Regions from separate parts of the Fictibacillus nanhaiensis genome, predicted to be linked through region 3. Evidence: riboswitches for the same ligand, from Rfam matches in the RefSeq annotation. Region 3 holds a riboswitch; each other region holds the start of a gene.
The links. A riboswitch is a leader RNA that binds a small molecule or an ion and turns the genes downstream of it on or off. The one in region 3 is predicted to bind lysine.
Positions count from the first base shown of each region.

Region 1: another riboswitch for lysine. It lies ahead of ACFS5O_RS14130 (amino acid permease); the one in region 3 lies ahead of lysA (diaminopimelate decarboxylase).
Region 2: another riboswitch for lysine. It lies ahead of ACFS5O_RS08225 (Na+/H+ antiporter NhaC family protein); the one in region 3 lies ahead of lysA (diaminopimelate decarboxylase).

Region 1 covers NZ_JBHUPF010000006.1:2,037,874-2,045,882, reverse strand. The annotation lists gene ACFS5O_RS14160 (YebC/PmpR family DNA-binding transcriptional regulator) at 1-132, shown strand, start outside; gene ACFS5O_RS14155 (disulfide oxidoreductase) at 212-619, opposite strand; gene ACFS5O_RS14150 (DsbA family protein) at 622-1,341, opposite strand; gene ACFS5O_RS14145 (processed acidic surface protein) at 1,594-2,928, shown strand; gene ACFS5O_RS14140 (class D sortase) at 2,934-3,551, shown strand; gene ACFS5O_RS14135 (GDSL-type esterase/lipase family protein) at 3,735-4,451, shown strand; lysine riboswitch at 4,540-4,719, shown strand; gene ACFS5O_RS14130 (amino acid permease) at 4,807-6,225, shown strand; purine riboswitch at 6,260-6,361, shown strand; gene ACFS5O_RS14125 (xanthine phosphoribosyltransferase) at 6,493-7,083, shown strand; gene ACFS5O_RS14120 (nucleobase:cation symporter-2 family protein) at 7,080-8,009, shown strand, end outside.
Region 2 covers NZ_JBHUPF010000006.1:924,152-932,160, forward strand. The annotation lists gene nfsA (oxygen-insensitive NADPH nitroreductase) at 1-97, shown strand, start outside; gene ACFS5O_RS08200 (DUF72 domain-containing protein) at 122-964, shown strand; gene ACFS5O_RS08205 (YunC family protein) at 1,394-1,696, opposite strand; gene ACFS5O_RS08210 (thymidylate synthase) at 1,820-2,614, shown strand; gene ACFS5O_RS08215 (dihydrofolate reductase) at 2,611-3,087, shown strand; gene yunB (sporulation protein YunB) at 3,160-4,017, shown strand; lysine riboswitch at 4,122-4,304, shown strand; gene ACFS5O_RS08225 (Na+/H+ antiporter NhaC family protein) at 4,448-6,037, shown strand; gene ACFS5O_RS08230 (sodium-dependent transporter) at 6,226-7,728, shown strand; gene ACFS5O_RS08235 (methionine/alanine import family NSS transporter small subunit) at 7,730-7,834, shown strand.
Region 3 covers NZ_JBHUPF010000006.1:1,579,045-1,587,053, forward strand. The annotation lists gene ACFS5O_RS11580 (stage V sporulation protein AA) at 1-618, shown strand, start outside; gene ACFS5O_RS11585 (stage V sporulation protein AB) at 608-1,030, shown strand; gene spoVAC (stage V sporulation protein AC) at 1,046-1,501, shown strand; gene spoVAD (stage V sporulation protein AD) at 1,513-2,529, shown strand; gene spoVAE (stage V sporulation protein AE) at 2,531-2,881, shown strand; gene spoVAEA (stage V sporulation protein SpoVABEA) at 2,886-3,464, shown strand; gene ACFS5O_RS11610 (spore germination protein) at 3,445-4,920, shown strand; lysine riboswitch at 4,980-5,156, shown strand; gene lysA (diaminopimelate decarboxylase) at 5,250-6,572, shown strand; gene ACFS5O_RS11620 (peptidylprolyl isomerase) at 6,642-7,076, shown strand; gene ACFS5O_RS11625 (DUF309 domain-containing protein) at 7,132-7,644, opposite strand; gene ACFS5O_RS11630 (segregation/condensation protein A) at 7,778-8,009, shown strand, end outside.

The DNA.
Region 1 (8,009 bases), 460 kb from region 3:
GAACTTACGATGCTTGCACAAAACGATGTGGAACTGTCAGAAGAATCACAGGTTCAGTTTGAGAAGTTGATCGATGCCTTAGAAGATTTAGAAGACGTGCAGCAAGTGTATCATAACGTAGATCTGAAATAATTCTATTCAAGTGATGGGCCGGTCCTTTTTTATGGGGCAGGCTCGTTTTTATTGTCAGAGCAAAAGAAAAAGCAACCGATTAATTCGATTGCTTTCTCATCCCTAACAAACTAATTGTGATGATCGTAAATCCAACGAACGCAAGAAGTGGAATCGTTATGAATCCCAGCCAGTTGATATACTGACCTGAACATGGAACACCTGATGTACATACCTCAAAAGCCTTTAATGCAGGTATTTTTTGAAGAGCATAATGATAGCCGGAAACGATGATGCCCAGAATGGATAGAGGAAGGACATAACGTGTGACTTTATGATCTTGCTGATAAAAGGCAACACCTAGCACAATTACTAACGGATACATCAAGATTCGTTGATACCAGCAAAAATTACATGGCACAAAATTCATGACTTCACTAAAAAACAGACTTCCTACCGTGGAAACGATCGATGCGACCCAAGCGATCAACAAAGGTTTATTACCCACCTTTACTTACTCTCCTTCGCAGCATCATCAACCATTCTCTTTAAATCTTCTAAAGATGTACCGTCGAACTTTTTACCATTAACAAACAAGGTAGGTGTACTCGTTACACCAAGTTCACTTACAAGTGTTTCATCTGTTTTTAAAGCTTTTTCGTTGTCCTTGTCTTTCCATGTTTCGGTTACTTTCTTAACATCTTCATCTGAAGTTACTTCACCAAGTGTTTCTGTTAAGAATTTCTCGGTAAAGATATCTTGTCGTTCTAGATTCTGATCGTCAGGCTGCTTTTCGTAAAGTGTCTTATGAAACTTCCAAAACGTTTCATTACCTAATTCTCTATAAACGGTTTCTCCAAAGATTGCAGATCGTTCAGAATCTACATTAATAAACGGATAGTTTAAGAAATAGAATTTCACTTTACCTGTTTGAATCAGTTCTTTGTCAATAAGTGGAAAGAACGACTCATTAAAGTTCTTACATGCAGGACACTTGTAATCTCCAAATTCAATGATATTAACAGTTGCATCTTTCTCACCTAAGTAAGGCTGGTTTTCGTAGGAAATATCAGCTGTGGATGTATCATTATTATCAAGTGCACCACTGAACAGAAAAACAATCAATCCAAGAGTCAAAATACCAATCGTCCAAAAAAGCCAAACAGGAGAAGAGTTTTTCTTTTTCTTTGAGCTGTTTACATAAGCCTTATTCTTTTTTTGTTTACCCATTGTTCACCTCGTAGAATTTTTACTAAATAAAAAGAAGTTACTTTTATCGTAAACAAAGTTGAAGGTATTTACAATGAAGAAATCTTGAACATTCTATTTCAGATGTAAACTCGAACAATATTGAGCAATTTATATGAAAAAAAAAGATAATACTTTATTCCTCTATTTAATAAAAAACTTGTATGCAAAAGAAGACTTTGGCAGTATAATTTTCTAGAAATTATACTAAACAAGTTTTTTGGGGGTACAGGGATGAAAAAGGTTGTAACTTTCTTATTGGCTATTACGATTAGCCTCGGCATCTTGCCATTGTCAGCGTTCGCTATAAATGCAAACGACAAAGAGTATAAAGCGTTTTTACAAGAGATCGGTTGGAACTCGAAGGATTTTGTAGCTTATTTGAACAGTAAAGAGTGGGCATTAAGAGATTTTGAATCGGTTGATGAACTAGGCACACCATTATCAGAAAAAGGTGTACAGACAGTGTTAAAAGAGTTTGACATTAGTCGAGATAGACTCAATGAACTTCTTGTGGAGTATGGAAATATTGAAGAAGGACAAGATGTACTCGACGGAACTTATATTATTTTTGAAGAGGAATTGTTTGAGGAAGTTGATTTTATGATCGGCACACCTATAGACGATCAAAACCTTCAAAAGTTATTAAGTGATTACGATCTAAAATCCATTGAAGAACTGGATGCTTTATTAAAAGAAAACGATGATTCACGTGAAAACTATGAATATATCGAACATCTTGAATGGTCTGTTGATTATTATATTAATGGAGATGACTGGGAAGGAACTCTTATTAATGATGAAAACCTTCAACAGTTATTAAGAGATTACAACCTAGCTTCTCTTGCTGAACTGGACGCTTTATTAAAAGAAAATGATGATGCAAGAGAAAACTATGAATACATTGAAGATCTTGAAGGAGCCGTTGATTTCTATATAAATGGGGATGACTATATAGGTGATGATATCGAGGATCTATTTACAGAGATTGCTTTAACAGAGGAAGAAATAGAAAAGCTTTTAACTCATATGGAAACTCTTAATTGGGAAGATCCAGCCTTTCTTGATCGAATGATGGTTCTTGCCGAAAGAATGATGGCGTTTGAAGATTTTGAAACAGCAGATGAACTTACTTCTGAACAAGTTGCTGAACTGCTTTCCATCTTTTCTGAGATGAAACAACTTTTACAACTTGAGACAAAGTATTATCTAGTTGTTGATGGACAAAAACAACCTGTTTCCATGGATTCACTGATGAAGATGGAGACGACAAATGGAAATGATCTTATCATGGAAATCTATAATACAAATGGTGAATTATTGGCTGATATTCGTATCACAGCTGAAATGTTTGGCTCTGAAATAATTCAAGAAACAGGTAAAGATATACAAAAAGTTGAAGAGATTGTTACTGCAGTTCCAACGAAATCCAGTCATCCGGTTAAAACAGTAAAAGGCGGAAAACTTCCTAAAACTGCTACAAACCATCTAGAGAACTCATTAATGGGGTTAGGTGTTTTTGCGGCAGGAATTTTCCTCTTTAGAAGATTTCGTGTAAAAGGAATCTAATGAAAATGAGAGGTAGCGTTCGAAAGATACTTCTTGTGTTTTCATTCGTATTAATATTACTTGGTTTTTGGTTCAGTACTACAAACGCCTATACTTTTATAAAAGGCTACATGCTCTTTCAGACAGATCAAACACACATTGTAAACAGTGCTGAAGAACCCTCCAAACAGCACAAGGATAACTTGAAACAAAAAAAACTATATACAATACGACCAAATAAAGGTGAGAATATTGGTAACCTACTCATACCAAAGTTAAATGCTACACTTCCAATTTTTCATGGAACAGATGAAGAAGAATTAGAGAACGGTGTAGGTCATTTTGATAAAAGTGTCTTACCAGGAGAAAAGGATAATTCGGTTCTTTCTGGACATCGAGATACCGTTTTTCGAAAGTTAGGTGAAGTCGGTAAGGGTGATACGTTGATTGTTGAAACGTCAGCAGGAAGCTTTACTTATAAAATTCGACATGTGCGCATAGTAGATAAAGATGACAGAACGGTTATCGTACCTAAGCCGAGAGCAACATTAACTCTATCAACGTGTTATCCTTTTGATTTTATAGGTGCATCACCTGAACGTTATATTCTCGTTGCAGACTTGATATCACAAAAATTAACATAATCTATTAAGACAACAGACACTTTTCTGTTGTCTTTTTTTGACCCCATTTTCAACGGGCGTATACTTGTTTTGTTTAAAAGATAATCAAAAAAGGTATGAATACCAATAATATGCATGCGGGTCTATAGAAATCCCTCCTGATACATACTTAGAATAAACAACTAGAAAGCCGGTGGAGAAAACATGAAGAAATTCACAATGATCATCACAATCTGTATCATCGTTTTGATAGGGGTTGCTTTTGGCGTGTACTCGCTTAACTCTAAAGAAATGGAAGTGACAGCACTTGGTGATTCTCTTGCCTATGGATTAGGTGATACAAAAGATAATGGGTATATAGGGGATGTTGAAAAACGGTACGAAGAAGATTTAGATAAACAGCTTGTCATTCATGACTTTGGAGTTCCAAATGATACAAGCACAGACCTGCGTCAGCGGTTGAAAAATCCAGAGATAGCAAAAACAGCTAAAAGCTCTGATGTTATTTTTATAAATATTGGTACGAATGATTTTCTTAAAAGCACAGATCAACTAACAAAATTCAACAAAAAAGAACTAGCAGCAAATGAAGAAATCTACAAAGAAAATCTAAATAAAATCATTCAGAAAATACAAAATAAAGAAAAGCCAAAGGCCATTTATATAATAGGAATCTATAACCCGAAAGCTGAATGGAGTGATATGGCTGTTGTTAATGAGGCCGTATCAACTTGGAATCAATCTACAAAAGAAGTTACAAAGAAATATAAAAATACGACTTATATACGTACGGATGACCTTTTCATCAACAAAAATAAACGTGATTATTTCTCTGATAAACTTCATCCTAATGAAAAAGGATATGCTTTAATTGGAAAAAGAGTTTACGAAAACATCCGTAAGAGTTCTGAATATAAATAAACGATAACCATTGACGCAGAATGAACAATCTGTTAATCTACAAAACGTTACAAATAAAATAATTAAATAAAAGTCCTCACATTAATCTCTGTGAGGTAGAGGTCGCATGAATTATGAGTAGAACTGTTAGAGGCAAGTGGTGCTTATGACAACAGTTTAAAAGGAATTGATGCCGAAATGGGTTTAGATCCACGTAACAAATCCATTGGGGCTGCATTGAACAAGTGCAGAACTGTCGCAGAACGTTCTGCGTTGAGCTATGAGAGATTTTTGGAGGATGCTGATTATATTCACGTATGGGCGTTTCCATACGTGTTTTTTTATTGGCTTTATATCAACAGGAGGTACTTACATCATGAAAAATAATAATTGGAGTGTGTGGTTGCTAACTGCATTTGTCGTTGGAAACATGGTTGGCTCAGGAATTTTTATGTTACCGAACACATTAGCTCAAACAGCTAGTCCACTTGGTGTTACAGCCGCATGGGCAGTTACAGGGTTTGGAGTATTAATGATCGCGTTAGTCTTTGGTTCATTATCCATAAGAAAACCGGAATTAACAGCAGGACCTCAAAGCTATGCAAGAGCTTTGTTCTCCAATCCAAAAGCCGGAAATGTAGCAGGATTCAGCATGGTATGGGGATACTGGGTGGCGAATTGGATAAGCAACGTCGCGATCATCACGAGTTTTGCAGGATATTTGTCAACGTTTTTCCCTATGATGCGAAGTCAAAAGGTTATCGGAACGGTACTTAACCAAGACATTCAGTTAGGAAAGCTAATTACATTTGTCGTGTGTACGGCACTTCTATGGTTTACTCATTTTATTTTAATCAAGAGCATGAACGGAGCAGGGAAACTTAACTTTGTGGCAACGGCTTCAAAAGTAATCGGATTTATGTTGTTTATAGTCGCTGCACTTTTCGCTGTTGAGTCAACCATCTTTGCTGATGCTTACTTCCCAATTGTAGACAATGAAGGGACCTCTCATGGTCTTGGAAGTCAGATTAATATGGCGGCCATTGCAACGTTATGGGCTTTTGTTGGGATCGAATCAGCTGTTGTCTTATCGGGGAGAGCTTCTTCGCAACGAGATGTTAAAAAAGCTACGATCATAGGTCTTTTGATTGCACTTAGCATCTACATGATTACGACATTACTAACGATGAACGTTTTGCCTCGAGAAGTTCTCATGAGTTCAGACAAACCATTCGTTGATGTATTATCCGTACTGATCGGAAATACGGGAGCTTCCTTAATGGGATTGTTAGCTGTTATCTCTTTGTTCGGTTCAACAATCGGCTGGATTCTGTTAAGTTCGGAAGTTCCTTATCAAGCAGCTAAATCAGGCGTATTTCCCGCTATCTTCGCAAAAGTGAATAAGAACGGTAGCCCGGTGAACGCATTAGCAGTAACCAACATCATGTCTCAAATTTTTATCTTTTCTACGATATCAGGTACGATCGGTGAAGCTTATACGTTCTTAACCACTTCAGCTACGCTCGCATATTTGATCCCGTATTTGATTTCGGCCATTTACTTTTTAAAGCTTGTCTTTAGCGGAGAAACTTACAATGATATAAAAGGATCTCGCGTAAGAGATGGTGTGATTGCTTTATTGGCATTCATCTACTCGAGTTGGGTTATCATTTCCGGAACAGCGGATGTGAAGACCTTCACTTTAGGAATCGGATTATTTTTCTTAGGATTTCTCGTATATCCCATCTTTCATAAATATACGCCGAATAACCGTAAAAATAGCAAAGTGGCATAAAGAGGTTTTCTTTTTAAAGTCTTTAACGTATAATGTGAGTTAACTTCATATAGCTCGTATAATCGCAGGGATATGGCCTGCAAGTTTCTACCAAACCCCCGTTAAGGGTTTGACTACGAGTGACGCAAACTTTCCATGCATCTTTCTATAGATGTATTGGGCTATTTATGTGTTCCGATTTTATTTAACCGGAGAATTGCTTCACTCGTTCAGAGAGAAGGTGTTCTCCGGTTTTTTTGTGTGTAAATTAAACAATGGGGTGGGAAAATGAATTTTTTAGAAAAGAAAATTTGTGATGAAGGCATTGTGTTGTCCTCGTCCGTTTTAAAAGTAGACTCGTTTTTAAATCATCAGATCGACCCAGAGCTCATGCAGCAAATAGGTACTGAATTTGCAGATCGTTTTAAAAATGAAGGAATTACAAAAATTGTTACGATTGAATCTTCAGGTATAGCACCTGCTGTTTTCGCGGGGTTGAAACTTCATGTTCCTGTCGTCTTTGCTCGAAAAAAGAAATCGTTAACTTTAACAGATGGATTATTAACATCGAGCGTTTATTCTTTTACTAAACAAGAACAAAACGAGATTTCTGTTGCTAAGAAATTTATTCAACCCGGTGATAAGGTGTTGATTATTGATGATTTCCTTGCACATGGTGAAGCTGCACTTGGTTTAGCTGAGCTTGTAGATCAAGCACATGCTACGATTGCTGGATTTGGTATCGTGATCGAAAAGTCGTTCCAGGTCGGTCGTCGAAAACTTGAGGATAAGGGGTATCGCGTAGAATCGATCGCAAGAATAAAAGAAATGAACACGAATGGAATAACGTTCATTCAATCTGAGGTGATGTCATCATGAAGAAGGGTAAAGTATTTTCTTTAGGGATTCAACACGTTCTCGCTATGTATGCAGGAGCAGTGATCGTACCATTGATCGTAGGAAGTGCTTTGAAATTATCTCCTGAACAGTTAGCTTATTTAGTAGCTATCGATCTTTTAACATGTGGACTAGCAACACTTATCCAAGTTTGGCAGAACCGTTTCTTCGGAGTAGGTCTACCCGTTGTCCTAGGTTGTACTTTTACAGCGGTAGGTCCGATGATTGCCATTGGGGGACAATATGGGATGAGTGCCATCTACGGTTCCATCATTGCAGCAGGTTTATTCGTTGTCATTTTTGCTGGAGCGTTCGGAAAAATACTTAAGTTGTTTCCACCCATCGTGACGGGAACCGTTGTAACCATTATAGGAATTACCCTAATTCCCGTTGCAATCAAAGACATGGCAGGGGGAGCAGGTAGTGAGAACTTTGGTTCAGCACAAAATTTATTGCTCTCTTTTGGTGTTTTAGCATTCATCCTTCTTTTATATCGATTTTCAAAAGGTTTTATTCGTTCCGTTTCTATCTTAATTGGTCTGATAGCGGGTACAATCGTTTCTGTTTTTCTAGGTTTAGTAGACTTTACGCCAGTTCTAGATGCATCATGGGTTCACATGCCTAAGCCATTTTATTTTGGAGTTCCCACTTTTGAACTTGGTGCGATCATTACCATGATCTTAGTCGCTATCGTAAGTTTGATTGAGTCAACAGGTGTATTTATGGCGTTAGGAAAGATATGCGACAGAAACTTAACACCAAAAGACTTAACAAAAGGATACCGAGGAGAGGGACTTGCCATTATTCTAGGTGGAATCTTTAACGCTTTTCCTTATACGACATATTCACAAAACGTTGGCCTTGTTCAGTTATCTGGGGTAAAAGCAAAGCAGGTAATCTATGTTGCA
Region 2 (8,009 bases), 650 kb from region 3:
AGAAGGCTGGGTTACACAGATTACAGCGTCGATGGCGACCCCAAAACGTACGTTTATGAAAGACTTTGTTCAATCAAAAGGATTAAATAAATTGTAACTCACAGGCAGGTGACTTCTAAGAATGATAAAAATCGGTGTAACAGGCTGGGGAGATCACGATTCTCTTTATCCAGACGGTACTCCAGCAAGAGACAAGCTCGCTGTATATAGCGGTCACTTTCCTGTTGTAGAAGTTGATTCTTCCTTTTACGCGGTTCAGCCTGTTAAAAATTATGAAAAGTGGGTAGCCTCTACACCAAAGGATTTTTCATTTGTTGTAAAGGCTTATCAAGGAATGACAGGACATTCAAGAGGCAAGCTGCCTTTTGATTCGGTGAAGGAAATGTATGAGGCGTTTATAGAGTCCATTCAACCTGTCATCGCATCAGGCAAGCTTGAGATGGTCTTGTTTCAATATCCACCGTGGTTTGATTGTAAGAAAGAAAATGTCCAAATACTTCGCTATGCAAAAGAAATGATGGGTAACATTCCTGTTGCTCTTGAGTTTCGTAATCAAACATGGTTCAGTGCTGCGATGAAAGAGAAGACACTTCATTTTATTCAAGAAGAGAATTGGATTCATACGGTCTGTGATGAACCTCAAGCAGGACAAGGCTCGATTCCGATCGTTATGCACACAACACCGGATAAGACACTCGTTCGTATGCATGGTCGAAACGTTTATGGCTGGAACAACCAAGGGCAGCCGAACTGGAGAGAAGTTCGATATCTTTATCGTTATAATGAGGCAGAGCTTCAAGAATGGAGAGAGCGTATACAAAAGCTTGCTTCAGAAACGAAGGATCTAACCATTCTTTTTAACAATAATTCGGGTGGAGATGCTGCTGATAATGCGAAGCAGATGATTGATCTACTGGATATTCACTATGACTTTTTGGCACCGAGGCAGTTGGATTTGTTTTAGTTTTTCCTTATATTACAAATCCATTTCAATAAGAAGGAAACGATTCATTTTTCACTGTAGACTGATATACTAATAGGGTGAATGAAATCAGTTTTGCTGAATGAAGAAAGTGGGGATCACTTTGAATTTCAAAAAATTGATTCAGATGATGTACTGCTTACAGATTGCCTTTATTTTCAGTGGCGTTTACCTGCTATGTATCTACATATTTCTCAATGATTCGAAGCGTATTCAGTTCTTATCCTTGGTCTTATGCATTAATCTTATTTCATTAAAAATAACAAGAGATCGTTTTAAAGCATAAATTGAACACCCTCTGCCTTATTGGTAGAGGGTGTAGTCGTTTTATGTGAAATGTCGATATATTTGAAAAGTTGCCGATATATTCTTTTTTTCGCCGATATATTTCAAATCTCGCCGATAAATGCTTTAGATCATTTTTAAAAGTGCTTTTCGCCCTTGCATACCAACTTCAATACCTTTTTCTTTTGCTTCAAGAGTAATAGATTCTAAAGGTGCATCCAACAGCTGCTCGATTGTTCTTACTCCAACAGCGCGTCCTGCGATAATTTTACGGTCTGCTAACTTTTCGTTTAATAGTGCCACATCTAGTGCTCCACACATGATATATCCATTGTCATTGAATACAGCCATAAAATTCGTTTTTGGCAAACGAAGGGTGACAGCGGTAAACGGATGTCCTTCGATTAAGATCGGGTTCATCTCTAACATGCTTCCACTCCTTTCTTCACTATTATTTTTATGTGTACAGAAGGGAAAAAGTGTTAGGTGTTGAAGCTATTTTTATGACTTTTCGTATGATACGATTAAAAGAAAAATAGGAGGCGATGAGGGATGAAACAATATCTGGATTTTCTTCAAGATATTCTACATAACGGTACAAAAAAAGAGGATCGGACAGGCACGGGAACCGTTTCTGTTTTTGGTCGTCAGATGAGGTTTGACCTCCAAGAAGGCTTTCCGCTTGTTACGACAAAAAAATTACATGTAAAGTCGATTATTCATGAATTGCTCTGGTTTTTAAAAGGTAATACGAATATTGCTTATTTAAAGGAAAACGGTGTACGCATTTGGGATGAGTGGGCAGATGAAGAGGGAAACCTTGGTCCTGTATACGGTCATCAGTGGCGATCTTGGTCGACTCCGAACGGTGAGACGATCGACCAGATCTCAAACGTAATCGAAGACATCAAAAACAACCCGGATTCAAGACGATTAATCGTCTCTGCATGGAATCCGTCTGATATTCCGAATATGGCACTTCCACCCTGTCATTTGTTATTCCAATTTTATGTTGCGGATGGAAAACTCTCCTGTCAGCTTTATCAGCGCTCAGCAGATAGTTTCTTAGGCGTGCCTTTTAATATTGCGTCGTATGCTTTGTTAACGATGATGGTAGCTCAAGTAACAGGCCTTAAACCAGGTGAGTTCGTTCACACAGTAGGTGACGCACACATCTACACCAATCATCTTGAACAAGTTGAGCTGCAGCTCACTCGTGAGCCAAAGCCGCTTCCTAAGATGAAGATAAATCCGAATGTAACGAATATCTTTGATTTTACTTACGGTGATTTTGAACTTGTAGACTATGAAGCGCATCCCCATATTAAAGGTGTGGTGAGCGTATGATCTCGTTTGTTGTAGCGATGGATGAAAATCGTGCGATCGGCAAAGACAATGACCTTCCGTGGTACTTACCGAACGATCTCAAGCACTTTAAAAACGTAACGATGGGAAAACCGATCGTGATGGGGCGAAAAACGTATGAATCTATCGGAAAGCCTCTACCCGGACGAGAGAATATCGTGGTAACAAGAGATGAAAAGTATCAAGCAGAAGGAACGACCGTGGTTCATTCTGTTGACGAAGTCATGCAAAAAGAAGCAGAAGAATTATGTGTGATTGGTGGAACTGAGATCTTTAAGTTGTTCATGTCAGTTGCAGATCGTCTGTATGTTACAGAGATCCACCATACATTTGACGCTGATACGTATTTTCCTGAGATCAATCGTGATGAGTGGATGGAAGTCTCACGTAAACCAGGCATTGTTGATGAAAAGAACAAATATCCACACGATTTTGTCGTGTACGAAAAAAATTAAAACCATAAAGTTTGAATGAGCCCCCCTCTTGTCTGCATACATATGTATATGTAGATAAAGGGGGGTTACCTTTTGCTTAAACGCAAAAAAATGAAACTTCGAAAAGGGCCACTTCCATTCCGATTTGTTGTGCTAATATCTTTTTCACTTTTTATTATTATTACTATTCAAGGGTTGTGGTTAGTAGATAAAGGAATTGAGCCAACTTTGATGTATGTAGCTCAGAGAAAAACAGAGGAAATAGCATCTTTAGCAATAAATGAAGCAATTTTTAATAAATTATTTGATTCAATCGATATGCAAGACATACTAATTTCTAAAGAAGATAAAGATGGAAACATTGTTTTTGCTGGAGTTAATCAAAAAGTAGTAAACAATGTTCAATATAAGTCAGCGATTGTTGTTCAAGAATTTTTAAAAGAAATCGAAAAAGGTAAAATTCCAGAAAGTATTAAATCAGAAAAATTAGGTTTATCAAAAAAACATCCGGATGAACCCGGCGTGATCATGGATATACCTCTTGGGCAAGCTACTGAAAACTCCTTATTAGCGAATTTAGGACCACGCATTCCCATAAAATTCACTATTGTTGGAGATGTAAATACTGATATTGAAGAAAAAATTGAAACAGTGGGCATTAATAATACTTGGATTTCAATAAATATTATTGTTACTGTAAAAGCTAAAGTAGTTATACCTTTTGCAACTGAAACTGCAATAGTAACAAGACCTATACAAATAATGGGTCAATTTATACCAGGAGAAGTACCGATTTATTATAATCAATCGGGTGACCCGATTCAGCCCGCTTTACCAATTGATCCTCAGATAAAAGAAAAAGTAAAAAGCGAAGATGAATTTCAAGAAGGTACTGATATTCCAGAAGATAGCTCATCAGAAGACGTGAGTGGGAAAGAAGCAACAGAATAAAAATATTTCCTTTATTTAACAAATCCTGTTCAGGTTGACCATTCGTTCTAGTTTGTTATAATTGTAATTGAATTAAAAATTATATATGTCTTTAAGCCTATCACCGATGGGGTAGAGGAGCGGATTTTATAAGTACTTTTTCAGAGAGTGACGTCTGTGAAGAAAAAGGAAAGGAACTTCCGCCGAAGCAAAAGGTAACCGTCTGTTCACTTTTGCTGGGTTTGCACTAAATAAGTGTAAAACTGTCACTGCTTTGAAACTTAAAGCAGTGGAGGACTACTGATCGATGAGGAAAACCATAAATTACTTAAGTGATTGATAACAGGTTATTTCCTTGTCTATTGATCGCTTTTTATTTTGTCCTTTTTTCCTCAACGTCCTGTAAGAACTCCTCAATATCGATGGCTGAATGAAAAGAAGGAGGAACATCATGGAATTTGAGAATTCGATTTATTCATTAATACCACCTGTATTGGCAATCTTAATGGTGGTTCTAACACGCAGAGTGTTAGTCTCGCTAGGAGCTGGAATCATTGCGGGAGCATTATTACTTCATGATTTTAGTATGGGAGCGACACTGAAAGAAATTGGTACGATAGTTAAAGGGCACTTTATTTCAGATGGTGCGTTAAATGAGTGGAATGTGTATATTCTTCTATTCTTATTGATTTTAGGAATGATGACGAGCATTATCTCGTTAGCAGGAGGAAGCCGTGCTTTTGGAGAGTGGGCGATCGCGAGAGTGAAAACCAGAAGAGGTGCACAACTTCTGACCGTTGTGTTCGGCCTCGTCATTTTTATTGATGACTATTTTAACTCTTTAGCTGTCGGAAATGTAAGCAGACCCATTACAGATCGACACCGCATCTCACGTGCAAAACTCGCTTATTATCTTGATTCAACAGCTGCCCCAGTATGTGTCATTTCACCTGTTTCAAGTTGGGGAGCGTACATCATTGGTATTATTGGAACGATTTTTGCTACACATGAGATTACGAATATGTCTGCATTCAGTGCATTTATTCAGATGATTCCTATGAATTTTTATGCAGTGTTTGCCCTAGTTCTCGTGTTTATCGTTGCGTATTTTCAACTTGATTTTGGACCGATGAAAAAGCATGAAGAAACAGCTCTTGCAACAGGAGAAGTGATTGCTCCCGATAAAAAAGCAGCAATCGGAGAAGGAATCAAGCTCGAAGAAAGTGATAAAGGAAAAGTAGGAGACCTTGTGTGGCCAATCGTGATTTTGATTGTATCAACGGTTGGATTTATGATCTATACGGGCATTCAAAATGTGAAGGGGCTTGATGAACCAACGGCCATCACACTTTTATCTATTTTCGAAAACACAGATGTACCAAAATCACTGGTATATGGGGGGCTGCTTGGTTTAGCTTCAGCTATATTGTTCTTCCTACCTAAGAAGATGGGTGCTGCATCATTAGGAAAAGGACTGGGACGTGGTATTCAATCTATGCTCGGTGCTGTTACGATCTTACTTTTTGCTTGGACGATCATCTCAATCATTGATAGCTTAGGAACAGGAACGTATCTTGCAGGATTAGTCGATCAGCATATGAATTTAGCTTATCTGCCATTTGTTCTTTTTGTCCTGTCAGGGCTTATGGCTTTTGCAACAGGAACTTCATGGGGGACGTTTGGTGTCATGCTTCCGATCGCAGCAGAAATTTCTGCATCTACAAATATAGATTTCATGTTGCCTGTTCTAGCGGCCGTTTTAGCAGGCTCTGTTTTTGGCGACCACTGTTCACCAATATCAGATACTACCATCCTTTCTTCAACAGGAGCAGGAAGTCATCATATCGATCACGTTATGACCCAGCTTCCTTATAGCCTAGTGGCTGCAGGAGTATCTGCAGTAGGGTATCTTGCACTCGGCTTAACAGAGAGTGTTTGGGTTGGCCTTCTTGCATCTGCAGTGATCTTTATCTTGGCACTCATCATCATTAAAAAAATTTCTAGTAAAAATAGCATGAGCGATCAAGCATATCACGCTTAAGCTTGAAAGTGTCTGGTTGTTAACCAGGCACTTTTTCTTATATTTATACGACGTTTTCCCCCTTATTCCGACAAAATAACTAAAAACATTTTGACGGTTTTCATGTTTTGTAATATACTGAACACAGAATTATCAGAAAAAAGTAATAATTGTAAACTTTTCGACTTCATAACAAGGGGGATACAACAATGGAAAATAGGCAGCAATGGGGAAGCCGCTATGGATTTATATTAGCAGCGGTCGGCTCGGCTATCGGCCTAGGCAATATCTGGAGATTTCCAGCAGTTGCTTATGAGAACGGTGGGGGAGCATTCTTCATCCCATATCTAATAGCACTTTTAACGGCAGGGATTCCCTTACTGATTCTAGAATTTACGTTAGGTCATAAGTACCGTGGATCTGCTCCACTATCTTATTTCCGTCTTCACAAAAAAGCGGAATGGCTTGGATGGTGGCAAGTGTTTGTAGCGTTTGTTATTTCCACTTATTACGCGGTAATCATCGCTTGGGCGATTAAGTACTCCATTTATTCATTAAACTTAACTTGGGGAGACAAGCCTTCAGATTTCTTTTATGGAAATGTCCTTCAATTAAGTAAGACGCCTGGTGACATTGGCGGCATCGTACCAGGTATTTTGATCGCACTTCTAATCGTTTGGGTTGTAACGCTTCTTGTTCTTTATAAGGGTGTTTCAAAAGGAATCGAGCGTTTTAACAAAATCTTTATTCCAGCTTTAGTCATTATGTTTACGTTAATCGTTATTCGTGCCGTAACGCTCGATGGTGCAGCTCAAGGTTTGAACACGTTCTTCACTCCTGATTGGAGCATGATCAGTAACGGTAAGGTATGGGTAGCAGCTTACGGTCAAATTTTCTTCTCATTATCAATCGCATTTGCGATTATGGTTACGTATTCAAGCTATCTGCCTAAGAAATCAGATATTAATAACAATGCGTTTATTACAGGTTTCGCAAACTCAGGTTTTGAATTACTAGCAGGTATTGGTGTATTCGCTGCTTTAGGTTTCATGGCCATGCAACAAGGTTTGCCAGTGGATGAAGTAGTAAAAGGCGGAATCGGACTAGCGTTTGAAGTATTCCCAGCAATTATCAATGAGTTTCCTGGTGGAAATGCCTTCTTTGGAACCATGTTCTTCTTAACCCTTGTATTTGCTGGTATGACATCGTTGATTTCGATCGTTGAAACGTATGTGGCAGCTTTACAAGACAAATTTGGAATCTCAAGAACAAAAGCCGTGTTGATGGGCGGAGGAGTAGCATCTGTTATCTCATTACTTTTCGCTACAAAAGGCGGACTGTACATGCTTGATATCGTGGATTACTTTATCAACAACTTTGGTATTACGTTAGCAGGTCTTGTAGAAGTAGTCATCATTGCTTGGTTTGTAAGACAATTGACTGGACTTCAGAACCACGCGAACGCAATCTCTGACTTACGAACAGGATTATGGTGGAAGGTTTGTCTAGGGGTAATCACACCAATTCTTCTTGGTTACATGATGTTCGATAACATTAGACAGAACCTTAAAGAAAACTATGAAGGATATCCTACAGAACTTATCCTTACGTATGGTGTAGCAGTGGCAGTTGGTGTCATCGTACTCGGAGTCGTACTAGGTCTTGTGAAGTGGAAATCTGAAGAAGTTGTAGAGAAAAAGGAGGTCAGCTAATATGACAGGCAGTGCGATTACAATGATGGTGATTGGCATGGTGATCCTATGGGGCGGCCTCCTCGCAAGTATTGCAAATGTGGTTCGCGTTTCAAAAAGAAAATAAAGAGTAAAGCTGTTTCTTCTGTTGAAGAATCAGCTTTTTTTATGATTTGGCGCTCGTAAATCAGAGCAAGGCTCGAGATTTACGAGCGCCATATGAAAAATACGAGCGCCATATGAAAAATACGAGCGCCATATGAAAAATACGAGCGCCATATGAAAAATACGAGCGCCATATG
Region 3 (8,009 bases):
GATAAAACGGTATACCTGCGTATGCGTCAACGTGTACAGGTCATTCAGCATCAGAAAGTCACGATTGGTGAAGTTGCACAGATCGTAGCATCTGATGAATTAGAAGAAACCATCAAAGGATATATCATCCACGAAGTAACCCCTGAAGATAAGCATTTGATTGTGATCGATGTCATGCGTGTGATCGCTACGATTCAAAAGAAAAAGCCAGGCTTAGATGTCCAAACCATCGGACCGGCACAATCGATTCTGGAGATTCAGATGCACCAAAAAAAGCTGGCACCCGTGTATTTTGTTTTGGTGTGGCTTCTGCTTTTTACAGGCTCGGCTCTTGCGATCATGAATTTTCATGAAGATGTTAGCATGCAGCTTGTTCACCAGAAAATCTATTTTATGATAACGGGGCATTATAAAGAGCAGCCTCTATTACTCCAGATTCCCTATTCGTTCGGTCTTGGTCTTGGCATGATCCTATTCTTTAACCATCTTTTCCGAAAAAGACTTAACGAAGAACCGAGCCCGTTGGAGGTTGAGATGTTTAATTATCAGCAAGACCTCGATCAGTATGTGATCGTTCATGAAAACAAAGAAACAGAGAAGAAGATCAATGGGAATTAAAGTGTTGCTCGTTGCTTTTATCGGTTTTGGCGGTGGAATCACAGTAGGCTCTGGACTTGTTGCTCTCATAACGGTTCTTGGAATTGTACCTAGACTGATGCAGCTCTCTAAGACGTATCGATACATTAGAGGATATGAAATGAGCATCATATTAGGAGCTGTGATCGGTGGTTGGATGAATCTTAGAAACGCTTCGATTGGGTTTCCAGCCTTCTTTCTTGTTCCGATTGGTCTGTTTACAGGAATATTTGTCGGAATGTTAGCTGCAGCTTTAACAGAAGTATTAAACGTACTCCCGATTCTTGCGAAAAGAGTAGGATTTGGAGAGAAAATTATCATTATATTAATGGCGATTGTACTAGGTAAAATCTCAGGATCTTTGTTTCATTGGATGTACTACATTAATCATTAAGGATGTGATTGTACGATGGCAACAAAAGAAGAACAACAGGCATATGCCGAAAAAATTAAGTCGATACAGCCGAAACCTCCGTATGTTTTAAATTGTATAAAAGCTTTTTTAGTAGGTGGAATCATCTGCACGATCGGTCAAGCGATACAAATGTTTTATATGACTTACTTTAATTTTACGCAAGAAACTGCGGGAAATCCTACGGTTGCTACACTCATTCTAATCGCAGCACTCTTAACTGGGCTCGGGGTATACGATAAGATCGGTCAGTTTGCCGGTGCAGGTTCTGTCGTTCCAGTAACAGGATTCGCTAACGCCGTTACCAGTGCGGCATTAGAACATAAAAGTGAAGGTCTAGTACTAGGAGTCGCTACAAATCTCTTCAAATTAGCTGGAGCTGTTATCGTATTCGGAGCGGTTTCAGCCTACATTTTCGGTATGATCCGCTACATCTTTCAGCATTTGACATAAGGAGTGAAGGCATGAATTTATTAGGAAGACAAACATGGAAATTTGCAAATAACATTTACTTAAACGCGGCCGGAACAGCAGTAGGTCCGATGGAAAGCGAAGGACCTTTAGGCAAATATTTTGATAAAACATATAACAACCTTCACTGCGGACAAAAGAATTGGGAACTTGCTGAACGCCAGTTGATGGAAGATGCAATCAATGCTTGTTTGCACAAAGTAAAGATGAAGCCAGAAGATATCAACTTTTTGTTGGCAGGTGACTTGTTAAACCAAATTGTTTCGTCAAACTACACGGCTAGAGGAAACGGAATCCCTTTTTTAGGTGTATTCGGAGCATGTTCTACATCGATGGAGTCTTTAGCGTTAGGGGCAGCTTTAGTGGATGGGGGGTATGCAAATCGAATTGTTGCCGCAGTAAGCTCCCACAATGCTACAGCTGAAAGGCAGTTTAGATATCCTACTGAATACGGCGGACAAAAGCCAGATACAGCTACGTTTACCGTAACAGGTGCAGGTGCTGCCCTTGTGAGCAAAGAGGTATCAGATATAAAAATCACATCGGCAACTGTTGGAAAAGTAGTGGACTTAGGAATCAAAGATCCTTTTGATATGGGATCAGCGATGGCTCCTGCAGCTGCAGACACGATCGCGGCACATTTTAAAGAGATGGATGTTCAGCCTGATGAGTACGATTTAATCGCTACAGGGGATCTATCTGGAGTCGGTGCACCGATCGTTAAGATGTTATTAAAAGAGCAAGGTTATGATGTGTCAGACAATCATAGAGATTGTGGATTGATGATCTATCGAAGCGGACAACAGGTTTTTGCAGGAGGAAGTGGCTGTGCGTGTTCGGCAGTCGTTACGTACGGATATATCTTAGACGAGATTCGAAAAGGCAACCTGAAGAAAGTCTTAATGGTCGCAACGGGCGCATTATTGAATCCGGTAATGGTTCAACAAAAAGAGAGTATTCCAACGGTTGCTCACGGCGTGGTTCTAGAGCGAGCGGAAGGGGGGCAATAAGATGGAATTTTTTTGGGCTTTTGTAGTAGGGGGAGCCATTTGTGTTGTCGGCCAGCTGATGATGGATGTCATGAAGCTGACTCCGGCTCATGTTACGACTTCCTTCGTAGTGATTGGTGCACTTCTTGATGCTTTTGGGATCTATGATAACCTGATTAAATTTGCAGGTGCAGGTGCTACCGTTCCCATTACAAGCTTTGGTCACTCCCTTCTGCATGGAGCGATGGCTTCAGCTGAAGAACATGGCTTTATCGGAATCGCTATGGGAATCTTTGAGTTAACATCTGCAGGAATATCATCTGCTGTTCTGTTTGGGTTTTTAGTGGCAGTCATCTTTGAACCAAAGGGGTGATCACATGGTGAAAAAACGGGTCATTTTCATAACGGATGGAGATTTGTATGCTTTGCGAGTGGTTGAGCATGCCGCTAAACAAGTTGGAGGACGCTGTATTTCACAATCTTGGGGAAATCCAACTAGAAAAAGCGGTAACGAACTGGTAGAGATGATCCGAAAAACACCTCATGACCCTGTACTTGTGATGTTTGATGACTGTGGATTTAAAGGAGAAGGTCCGGGAGAACATGCGATGAGATACATTCATCAACAGAAAGATATAGAGGTTATTGGTGCAGTAGCTGTAGCTTCAAAAACGCATTTTACAGAATGGACAAAAGTTCACTGTTCGATGGATCGATACGGAGAACTAACAGAGTTCGGTATTGATAAGAGTGGGATTCCGGACCTGGAAACAGGAAGAATAAACGGGGATACCGTCTATATCCTCGATGAATTAAACCTTCCTTTCGTAGTAGGTGTTGGGGACATCGGAAAAATGGCAGGCTTTGATGCAATAGAAAAAGGAGCTCCAATCACTGTAAAAGCGATTCAACTCATTTTAGAAAGGAGCGAATCAATTGGCAACCGAAAAAAATAAAACACCAATCAGTAAAAACATTCAAGATACAGAAAGGTTCTTAAAAGAACGACTCGGTATTGGTGTCAGTTTTGATGTTGGTGTCAGAAAGATCTTTGTTTTAAAAAAGGAACTTCAGCTGTATTATTGTACAGGACTTTGCGACAGTGAGTTCATCATCATGATCTATCGCGAACTAATGGATATGGATCATGGTCATCGGGCACCAAGTAAAGTAAAAGATCTTGTACATAACCACCTCGCCCATCAGCAAGTAGAACTTACAAAGTCTTTGGATGAAGCTGTAGACCGTATGCTCTCAGGTTTGATCGTTATATTCATTGACGGTGAAGAAGAAGCATTCGTTGTGGATGTAAGAAGTTATCCAGGAAGATCTCCAGAAGAACCTGACATTGAGAAAGTGGTAAGGGGAGCGCGTGATGGATACACAGAAAACATTATCATTAATACTGCTCTTACAAGAAGGCGCATTAGAGATGAACGATTACGACACGAAATTCTTCAAGTCGGTGAACGTTCCAAGACGGACGTGTGTTTGTCTTATATCCAAGATGTAGCAGATCCTGGACTCGTTGACCTCATTAGAAAAGAGCTTAACTCGATTGAGATCGACGGAATACCCATGGCCGATAAGACGATAGAAGAATTTGTAGTAAAACAAGGCTGGAACCCGTTTCCTTTAGTACGTTACACAGAAAGACCTGATGTTGCAGCTCAACACTTGATGGAAGGTCATGTATTAATCATCACAGATACATCACCAAGTGTCATCATTACACCTACAACACTTTTTCATCACGTACAACATGCAGAAGAGTTTAGGCAGACACCATTCATAGGTGCATTTTTAAGATGGACCCGTTTTACAGGTATGCTGGCATCGGTATTCTTAGTACCGATGTGGCTATTGTTCTCGATGGAAGAGCAATTGCTGCCGCCTTTCATTGATTTTATAGGTCCGAATAAACACACGAACATCCCTTTGTTTCTTCAAATTATTTTTGCAGAGATGGGGATCGATATTTTAAGACTTGCGGCCATCCATACACCGAGTGCTCTATCAACCGCCATGGGTCTGATCGCGGCTGTATTGATCGGTCAGATAGCGATTGATGTGGGGTTATTCGTTCCAGAAGTTATTCTTTATGTTGCAATTGCTGCCATTGGGGCGTTCTCTACACCTAGTTATGAGCTGAGTATCGCCAACAGGGTTTTGCGTCTTTTTCTGATTATTATGGTCATGCTCTTTAAAGTCCCTGGGTTTATCGTTGGTTTTACCATCATGATCTTGTATATGGCAACGATTAAGAATCTGAACACACCATACCTATGGCCGTTCATTCCTTTTAATCCTAAAGCATTCCTGCAGATCGTTGTTCGGATAGCCGTTCCGGTTTCTAAAGTTCGGCCGAGTATCGTACATCCGCAGAACACCAAAAAACAGCCAACTAATTAATCTGTCCCTTGCTGATTGTTGAAAATTATGTTAAATTCATAACTAAATAAATATGCCTCATATGAGGTAGAGGCGCAAAACGAATGAGTAGCATATGGAGTTCATGGATGACGATGAAATATGTTGAAAGGTCAATTTGCCGAAGTGTAAGAAGGGTTCCATCGCTTTTTATGCTGGGCCGCTGCTGAATAAGCAACGGACTGTCACTACATCTGTAGTGGAGAGCTATTCCGACATGAGGGTACGGTTTTGACAGCCTGCCTTAGTTGCGGCTGTTTTTTGTATTTGTCGGGATTGAATTCTCTATCAACAACGAGAGGGGATTTTTTGTGAATTTACACGGAACATCAAGAATTGGAGATAATCAGCATCTTTGGATCGGTGGTATAGATACGATAGAGCTTGCGAAAAAATATGGAACACCGCTTTATCTGTATGATCTATCCTTAATTAAAAATAGAGCAAGAGGTTTCAAAAATGCGTTCGAGGAAAGCGGGGTAGGGTATCAAGTCGCTTATGCCTCAAAAGCCTTTTCCTCGATCGCCATGTTTCAGCTTATCGAGCAAGAAGGATTAAGTCTCGATGTGGTTTCAGGCGGAGAACTTTATACAGCACTTCAAGCTGAATTTCCACCTGAGAGAATTCACTTTCATGGAAACAACAAGAGCTTAGCAGAATTAGAATTTGCACTTACAGCTGGAGTTGGCTGTATTGTAGTAGATAATTTTCATGAGATCTCATTATTAAAGATGTTGAGCAGTAAGCTAAACAAAAAAGTAAACATTCTTCTTCGTTTAACTCCAGGGATTGAAGCACATACCCATGATTACATCATTACTGGACAGGAAGATTCTAAGTTTGGATTTGACCTAGGAAATGGTCAAGGAGACAAAGCACTTCAAGAAGTAATTGCATTTGAAGGCTTTCGTGTTCTAGGGATTCATTGTCATATTGGCTCTCAAATTTTTGAAACAGAAGGGTTCACCCTGGCGATTGAAAAACTGTTTAATCATTTTAAGAAGTGGGAAGAAAATTTTAGTTATTTTCCAAGTGTCGTAAATCTTGGAGGCGGATTCGGTATCCAATATACAACAGAGGATACACCTCTATCTCCCGAACAGTACGTTTCAGCCATGATCGTAGAAGTGAAGAAACAGATGATTCAATTTGAAGGTCAAGATCTTCCTGAACTTTGGATTGAACCAGGCCGTTCCCTTGTAGGGGATGCGGGTACGACGATCTACTCGATTGGCTCTCAAAAAGAAATCGAGGGAGTTAGACACTATGTTTCCATTGATGGCGGGATGACAGATAACATTCGTCCTGCACTCTACCAAGCGAAATATGAAGCTTTTGTAGCGAATAAGATGAACGAACAAGCCACAAAAACGGTATCGATCGCAGGGAAGTGCTGTGAGAGCGGCGATATGTTAATTTGGGATATTGACCTTCCTGAAGTATGTGATCGCGACTTCTTGGCTGTTTCCTGTACGGGTGCTTACGGTTATAGTATGGCAAGCAACTATAATCGAATTCAGCGGCCAGCAGTTGTATTTGTAGAAAACGGAGAAGAACAGCTAGTAGTTAAGAGGGAAACATATGAAGACCTCATCAAGAACGATGTTCCGCTAAAATCGAATGTTTTTGTGTAAATTAGTTTACGGAGCAGCTTTTTAGCCGTACAATGGTAGTTGAATGAAGTAGAAGGAGGCCTGTTTTTTATGAAAAAAGGTTCAATTGAATTTGAAAACGGCGAAAAAATTGTATTTGATCTGTATCAGGAAGAAGCACCTGGAACAGTAGAAAACTTTGAAAAACTTGCAAACGAAGGCTTTTACAACGGTGTTACATTCCACCGTGTTATCCCTGGATTTGTAGCTCAAGGTGGAGATCCAACAGGAACTGGAGCTGGCGGCCCTGGTTATTCTATTCCTTGTGAAACAGAAGGAAACCCACACAAGCACGTAGCAGGTTCTCTTTCAATGGCGCATGCTGGTCGCGATACAGGTGGAAGCCAATTCTTTATCGTACACGAGCCACAGCCGCACTTGAACGGTGTTCATACTGTTTTTGGACAAGTTACAGAAGGTATGGAAACGGTCCTTCGTATTAAACAAGGCGATGTAATGAAAGAAGTTAAAGTTTGGGAAGAATAATTTCCAAATAAGAAAAGCTCCGGATTTTTCCGGAGCTTTTTTATGCTTTAGGCAATTATAAATTTCTGTTTTTCATAAGTTTTTGTCTATTTCGTTCATCAATAACAGTGGAACGGTCTCTTAAAAAGTGTTTATTTACGATGTTTTCATCCACTACGGTTGATAAAGACCACTCTTCTTCCGTCACACCAGCTTTTACTAAACATACGCGCATAAGGTCAGTTGAAAGTGAAAGTGCTATCGACTCAAAAGGTTGCTGTTGCTCAACTTTTTGTGTAATTCTATCGAGTAGTTCAAAAAATGGTTCAGCTTCTATCCCGAGTTCTTTCAGTGCCGATTCCTCTTTTTGCAGCTTCACTTTACAACTCAAGATCATTCGTCTAGCTCCATTGTAGTTTCCGCGCCGATGATGATATTGGGCTACTGCAAGCTGGATCAATCCAGGCCACAGATCTCCTTTCATTCCCTCGTCCTTCCAATGCTCCTCAAGCACTTCATGACATTCAAAGTAATCTTGATCTCTATGAAAATGCACCAAGTATTGTATCCATGGTTTTGGATAAGTCACTGATCGTTCACGCCCCTTAATAAGCTCGACTCTAAGTTTACCATATACACAGCATGAATAAAAACAAGCCGCGAGACGTACAAAATATGATATAATTTTATAATACAAAATCGCTAAAAACTGGGGAAATGTTATGCAATATAGTGTGAAGCTTGATGGATTTGAAGGTCCGCTAGACTTACTGCTTCATTTGATACAAACCTACGAAGTGGATATCTATGATATTCCGGTAGCCATCATAACTGAGCAATACCTTCAATATATACATACGATGAAAGAACTTAAACTTGATGTAGCAAGTGAATTTTTAGTCATGGCAGCTACACTTCTTGCCATTAAGAGCAAGATGCTGCTACCAAAGCATG